Regions from separate parts of the Spirillospora sp. CA-128828 genome, predicted to be linked through region 1. Evidence: riboswitches for the same ligand, from Rfam matches in the RefSeq annotation. Region 1 holds a riboswitch; the other holds the start of a gene.
What was found. A riboswitch is a leader RNA that binds a small molecule or an ion and turns the genes downstream of it on or off. The one in region 1 is predicted to bind glycine.
Positions count from the first base shown of each region.

Region 1 (3,477 bases):
CCTCGATCAGCTTGTCGTAGGCGGCGGAGTCGAGCAGGTCGCCCGGCTCCTCCGAGATGCGGACCTTGAAGATCCAGCCCTCGCCGTACGGGTCGTCGTTGATGACCTTCGGCTCGTCCACCACGGCACCGTTGATCGCGGTGATCTCGCCGCTGACGGGGGAGTAGATGTCGCTGACCGACTTGGTCGACTCCACCTCGCCGCACGGCTCGCCCGCCTCGACGGCGTCGCCCTCGGAGGGCTGCAGCTCGAGGTAGACGATCTCGCCGAGGGCGTCGGCGGCGTGCGCGGTGATGCCGACCGTGACGATGCCGTCCTCGCCGCCGAGGCCCGACACCCACTCGTGCTCCTCGCTGTAGCGGAGCTCCTCAGGAACGCTCACGATCACTTCTCTCTTTCAGGAACGCTTGTAGAACGGCAGCTCGACCACGTCCACCGGCTCGTGCCGGCCGCGGACGTCCACGGCGAGGCCCGTCTCCCCGACGCCGCTGTCGAGGTAGGCCATGGCGATCGGCGTGCCCAGTGTGGGCGACGGGGCGCCGCTCGTCACGACCCCGCACGGCGTGCCGCCGGACGTGACGACCTGGTACCCCTTGCGAGGCGCGCGACGCCCCCGCGCGACCAGCCCCACGAGCCTACGGCCCGGCGGGGTCTGCGCCTGCGCCGCCAGGGCGGTCTTTCCGACGAAGTCGCCCGGCTTGTCCAGCTTCACGACCCGGCCGAGGCCGGCCTCGAACGGGGTGGTCTCCGCGGTCAGCTCGTTCCCGTACAGCGGCATGCCCGCCTCCAGGCGCAGCGTGTCGCGGGCGGACAGCCCGGCCGGGACGACCCCGTCCACCGCGGCGAGCGCCCTCCACAGCGCGACGGCGTCGGACGCGTCCACGAACAGCTCGAAACCGTCCTCGCCGGTGTAGCCGGTGCGGGCGACGAGCGCGTCGACGCCCGCGACCCGCCCGGCGAGGATCGCGTAGTACTTGAGGCCGGCGAGCGGCGCCTCGGTGAAGCCTTCGAGAATCGTCTGCGAACGCGGGCCCTGCAGGGCGATCAGCGCGTACGACGCGGAACGGTCCTCCACGGCGGCCTCGAAGCCCGCGGCCCGCTCGGTCAGCGCCTCCCGGACGACGGCGGCGTTCGCGGCGTTCGCGACGACCATCCAGGTGTCGTCGGCCAGCCGGTAGACGATCAGGTCGTCCAGGACGCCGCCGTCCGGCCCGCAGATCATCGTGTAGCGGGCCTTGCCGACCGGCATCGGCGACAGGTTCCCGACCAGCGCGAAGTCGAGCGCGGCGCCCGCGCCCGGACCGGAGAGGAAGATCTCCCCCATGTGCGACAGGTCGAACAGCCCCGCCCCGGTGCGGACGGCCTGGTGCTCGGCGGTCTCGCTCGCGTAGCGCAGCGGCATCAGATAGCCGGCGAAGTCGACGAGATTCGCGCCGAGGTCCTGGTGGACGTCGTGCAGCGGCGTCTTCTTGGGGATCGGATCGGCGGACATGGGTTCGGCTCCTTCGTCACGGGCGCGCGTGGTCCATCGTCCCACTCGCGCACCGGGCGTCTCGGTGCCTCCCCCTCTGTCATCGGCGCCTGAGAGCTTCACCCGCCTGCCCGGCGGGCTTTCACCTTCGGCGGGGGACCGCGGTCCCCGCTTTCCAGAGGTCGCCTGGCCCGTGCGGTCCGTGGGCCTGAGAGGTTCCGGGGAGGATTTGCTCCTTCGGCGTCCCCGGCCGGCTGCCAGGGACTCTCCCGCACGGGATCATCGGCGGTGTCGATTATTGCATTTCTCTCCCCGCAGACCCAAGGGCCCCTGCTGTGCTCATGGCAGGTTGCCGCGGGGTTGTGGCAGCTCACCTCACAGCGGGGTGACGTAGGCGCCGGAGATGCCGCCGTCCACGAGGAACTCCGAGGCCGTGATGAAGGACGCGTCGTCCGACGCCAGGAACGCGACGGCCGCGGCGATCTCGGACGCCTCGGCGAACCGTCCCACCGGGACGTGGACGAGCCGCCGCGCCGCCCGCTCCGGATCCTTGGCGAACAGTTCCCGCAGGAGGGGAGTGTTGACCGGGCCGGGGCACAGCGCGTTGACCCGGACGCCCTGCCGCGCGAACTGCACGCCCAGCTCCCGCGACATCGCCAGCACGCCGCCCTTGGACGCGGTGTAGGAGATCTGCGACGTCGCCGCGCCCATCTTGGCCACGAACGACGCCGTGTTGATGATCGAGCCCTTGCCCTGGTCGAGCATGTAGGGGATGACGTGCTTGCAGCACAGGTACACGCTCGTGAGGTTGACCTCCTGGACGCGTTTCCACGCGTCCAGGCCCGTCTCCAGGATCGAGTCGTCGTCCGGTGGGGAGATGCCGGCGTTGTTGAACGCCACGTCGATGCGCCCGTAGGCGTCGTGGACGGTCCGGAAGAGCGCCGCGACCTCGTCCTCCACGGTGACGTCCACCTTGACGAAAAGGCCGTCCAGCTCGTCCGCCGCGGTCTTGCCGGCGGTCTCGTCCACGTCGGCGACGACGACCCGGGCGCCCTCCTGTGCGAAGCGGCGCACGGTGGCGAGGCCGATGCCGCCCGCGCCGCCGGTCACGACGGCCACCCGGCCCTCCAGACGCTGCATGGATGTCACTCCTGTCATTGCTCGGTGGAGATGAAGACGTTCTTGGTCTCGGTGAACGCGTCGAGGGCGTCCGGGCCGAGCTCGCGGCCGAGGCCCGACCGCTTGAACCCGCCGAACGGCGTCCAGTAGCGGACGGCCGAGTGCGAGTTCACCGACAGGTTCCCGGCCTCGACGGCCCGGGACGCGCGCAGGGCGCGCCCGACGTCGCGAGTCCAGATCGAGCCGGACAGGCCGTAGGGCGTGTCGTTGGCGAGCCGGATCGCGTCCGCCTCGTCCTCGAACGGGACGACGGTGACGACCGGCCCGAAGACCTCGTCCTGCCAGGACGGAAGCGCCGTGCAGGACGGCCCGGCCAGTACGGTCGGCGGGAACCAGAACCCCGGTCCCTCCGGCGCCGACCCCCGGATCAGCACAGGCGCGTCGTCCGGGACGTACGAGGCGACCTTCTCCCGGTGCGCCGCGCTGATCAGCGGCCCCACCTCGGTCTTCTCATCCCGGGGGTCACCGACCACGACCCCCTGGACGGCGGGCTCCAGGAGTTCGAGGAACCGGTCGTACACCGGCCGCTCCACGAGGATCCGGGAGCGCGAGCAGCAGTCCTGCCCGGCGTTGTCGAACACCGCGGAGGGCGCGGTCGCGGCGGCCTTCTCCAGGTCGGCGTCGGCGAACACGATGTTGGCGTTCTTGCCGCCGAGCTCCAGCGTCAGCCGCTTCACACCCGGCGCGCACGCCGCCATGATCTCCGTGCCGACCCGCGTCGACCCGGTGAACACGATCTTCCGGACGTCCGGGTGCTCCACCAGCCGCCGTCCCGCCACCGGGCCCGCGCCCGGCAGCACCTGCACCACGCCTTCGGGCAGCCCGGC
Region 1 is NZ_CP191986.1:7,691,724-7,695,200, reverse strand. Features, by position in the region: gene gcvH (glycine cleavage system protein GcvH) at 1-382, opposite strand, end outside; gene gcvT (glycine cleavage system aminomethyltransferase GcvT) at 398-1,492, opposite strand; glycine riboswitch at 1,566-1,653, opposite strand; glycine riboswitch at 1,658-1,753, opposite strand; gene ACQPXG_RS36940 (3-oxoacyl-ACP reductase) at 1,847-2,611, opposite strand; gene ACQPXG_RS36935 (aldehyde dehydrogenase family protein) at 2,626-3,477, opposite strand, start outside.

Region 2 (3,477 bases), 3.1 Mb from region 1:
CCGCCAGCCCGATCATGGTCCATGTCGCGGCCTGCCAGCGGGCGCGGCCCGCCATCCCGACCGCGCTGACGAACGCGATCACCGGGGCGATGTCGGTGTGCACCGGCGCCGTCTCCGTGCCGCCCCAGATGAGCGAGTCCAGCACGCCGCCGGGGGCCGCCCGCACCACCAGGTCGTCCAGGCCCACCGTGATCCCGAAAGCGATCACGGCGGCCAGCAGCGCGATCGCGACGCGCGTGCCGTCCTTGTTGAAGAGCCGCTCGATCCCGAACGCGACCGGCACGGCCAGCACCCCGAAGCTGGACACCAGCGTCGCCAGCGTCAGCAGCAGCCGCGGCGCGTGCGCGGTGCCCTCGGCGATGTCGGTCTGCAGGCCGTGCGTGGTCTGCTGCGCGATCGACACCAGCAGCATCACCGCCGCCAGCCCCACCACCGAGGCCGCGAACCTGATCGCGTCGGACGGACGGCGGATCCGGTCCGGCTGCGCGGGCTCGTCCACGGGCACCCCGGCGGTCGCACCCTGCCTCCGGCGCACCGCGCCGTCGTGGGTCTGTGTCACGCCGTACCGCCGCCCCGACCGTCCGTCATCGTGATCAGCGTCCCAGACCGGGCGGCGCGCCGTCGAGCGGGCCGCCGCCCGGCCGGACGTGTGTCCACCCCGGCGGCCCCCCGGTTGCGCCCCCGTGGCCCGGGGCCGTCCCGTCCCAGGTGAGTGAGCACATCGTACTCGCCGGTACGGCGTCGCGGCCGCGGGCCCACCCCTCAGCGGGGGCGGGACGGAGCGGCGGACGCGTCTTTGGGTAGGGTTCGTCCCAGGACATGCCGTCGACCCTGTGCGGGAGAGATCCCACGCCGCCAGCGTGGGGCGCCGAAGGGGCAACCTCCCCGGAACCTCTCAGGCAAAAGGACCGCTCGGGCGAGGCACCTCTGGAAAGCAGGCGTCGATCCCCGCACGCGGGGAAGGGCGGCTCACCGAAGGGGAAACCCCGCCGCGCGGGTGAAGCTCTCAGGTGCCGATGACAGAGGGGGAGACCGGCCGCCGGCCCGCGCCGGCGGTGGCCCTGAGCGACCGCAGCAGCCAGGAGGCTCTCCATGACCGGCCAGTTCTTCGCCCCCGTGGCCTCGCCGCAGCACCCCCGTTCCGCCTTCGCCGACCGGCACGTCGGCCCCTCGGCCGCCGACCAGGCCAGGATGCTCGCCGCCATCGGCTACTCCGGCATCGAGGCGCTGATCGACGACGCGGTCCCCGCCGCGATCCGCACCTCCCGCCCGCTGGACCTGCCGCCCGCGCTGAGCGAGACCGCCGCGCTGGACCGGCTCCGCGAACTGGCGTCCCGCAACACCGTGCTCACCTCCATGATCGGTCTGGGCTACCACGGGACGACCACCCCCGGTGTGATCATGCGGAACGTGCTGGAGAACCCCGGCTGGTACACCGCCTACACGCCCTACCAGCCGGAGATCTCCCAGGGCCGGCTCGAGGCCCTGCTGAACTTCCAGACGGTCGTCGCCGACCTGACCGGGCTGCCCGTCGCCAACGCCTCCATGCTGGACGAGGGCACCGCCGCCGCCGAGGCGATGGCCCTCGCGCACCGCGTCTCCAAGCGCAAGGAGCCGGGGACGTTCCTCGTCGACGGCGACACGCTCCCGCAGACGATCGAGGTCGTCCGGACGCGCGCGATCCCGCTCGGCATCGAGGTGGTCACCGCCGACCTGTCCGCCGGGCTGCCGGACGGCGACTTCTTCGGCGTGCTGCTGCAGTACCCGGGCACGTCCGGCGCCGTCCGCGACCTGGAGCCGGTCATCGCGCAGGCGCACGAGCGCGGCGCCAGGGCGGTCGTCGCCGCCGACCTGCTCGCGCTGACGCTGCTGCGGCCGCCCGGCGAGTCCGGCGCCGACATCGCGGTGGGCTCCGCGCAGCGGTTCGGCGTCCCCTACGGGTTCGGGGGCCCGCACGCCGGCTACATGGCGGTCGGCGAGGGCATCCAGCGGCAGCTTCCCGGCCGGCTCGTCGGCGTGTCCGTCGACGCGGACGGCGCCGCCGCCTACCGGCTCGCGCTGCAGACCCGCGAGCAGCACATCCGCCGGGAGAAGGCCACCAGCAACATCTGCACCGCGCAGGTCCTCCTCGCCGTGATGGCGAGCATGTACGCCGTCTACCACGGCCCCGAAGGGCTGGCCGCGATCGCGCAGCGGGCGCACCGCCGCGCCGCCGAGATCGCGGCCGGGCTGCGCGCCGGGGGCGTGGAGGTCGTCCACGAGGCGTTCTTCGACACCGTCCTCGCCCGCGTGCCCGGCCGCGCCGCCGAGGTCGTCGCGGCGGCCCGCGACCGCGGGATCAACCTGCGCCCCGCCGATGCCGACCACGTCGGGATCGCCTGCGACGAGACGACGCTGCCCGCGCACGTGACGGCCGTGCTGGAGGCGTTCGGCGTCACGGCGTCCGGCGAGGCCGCAGGCGAGGTGGCCGAGGCGTTCCCGGACGCCCTGCGCCGCGAGAGCCCCTACCTGACCCACCCGGTCTTCCACGCGCACCGCTCCGAGACCGCGATGCTGCGCTACCTGCGCAGGCTCCAGGACAAGGACATCGCGCTCGACCGCTCGATGATCCCGCTCGGCTCCTGCACGATGAAGCTGAACGCCACCGCCGAGATGGAGCCGGTCACCTGGCCCGAGTTCGCGGACGTCCACCCGTTCGCGCCGCTCGACCAGGCCGCCGGCTACGTCGAGCTGATCGGTGAGCTGGAGGAGTACCTCGCCGAGATCACCGGGTACGCGAAGGTCTCCGTCCAGCCGAACGCCGGCTCCCAGGGCGAGCTGGCCGGCCTGCTCGCCATCCGCGGCTACCACGCGTCCCGCGGCGAGGAGCACCGCGACGTCTGCCTGATCCCCTCGTCCGCGCACGGCACCAACGCGGCCAGCGCGGTGATGGCGGGCATGCGCGTCGTCGTGGTCAGGTGCGACGAGGGCGGCAACGTCGACCTCGGCGACCTGCACGCCAAGATCGGCAAGCACGGGGACCGGCTCGCCGCGATCATGGTGACCTACCCGTCCACGCACGGCGTCTTCGAGGAGAGCATCACCGACGTGTGCGCGGCGGTGCACGAGGCCGGCGGCCAGGTCTACGTGGACGGCGCCAACCTCAACGCGCTCGTCGGCCTCGCCCGCCCCGGCGAGTTCGGCTCGGACGTCTCGCACCTCAACCTGCACAAGACGTTCTGCATCCCGCACGGCGGCGGCGGTCCCGGCGTCGGCCCGATCGGCGTCCGCGCGCATCTGGCCCCGTTCCTGCCCAGCCACCCGCTCCGCGCGGAGGCCGGCCCGGAGACCGGCGTCGGCCCGATCTCCGCGGCCCCGTGGGGATCGGCGGGCATCCTGCCGATCTCCTGGGCCTACATCGCGATGATGGGCCCGGACGGCCTGCGCGCCGCCACCGAGGGCGCGATCGTCGGCGCCAACTACCTCGCCGCCCGCCTC
Region 2 is NZ_CP191986.1:4,616,140-4,619,616, forward strand. Features, by position in the region: gene ACQPXG_RS22625 (lysylphosphatidylglycerol synthase transmembrane domain-containing protein) at 1-559, opposite strand, end outside; glycine riboswitch at 827-921, shown strand; glycine riboswitch at 922-1,033, shown strand; gene gcvP (aminomethyl-transferring glycine dehydrogenase) at 1,093-3,477, shown strand, end outside.
Region 2: it holds a riboswitch for glycine, as region 1 does, so the genes downstream of both, gcvP (aminomethyl-transferring glycine dehydrogenase) here and gcvT (glycine cleavage system aminomethyltransferase GcvT) in region 1, are expected to answer to the same signal.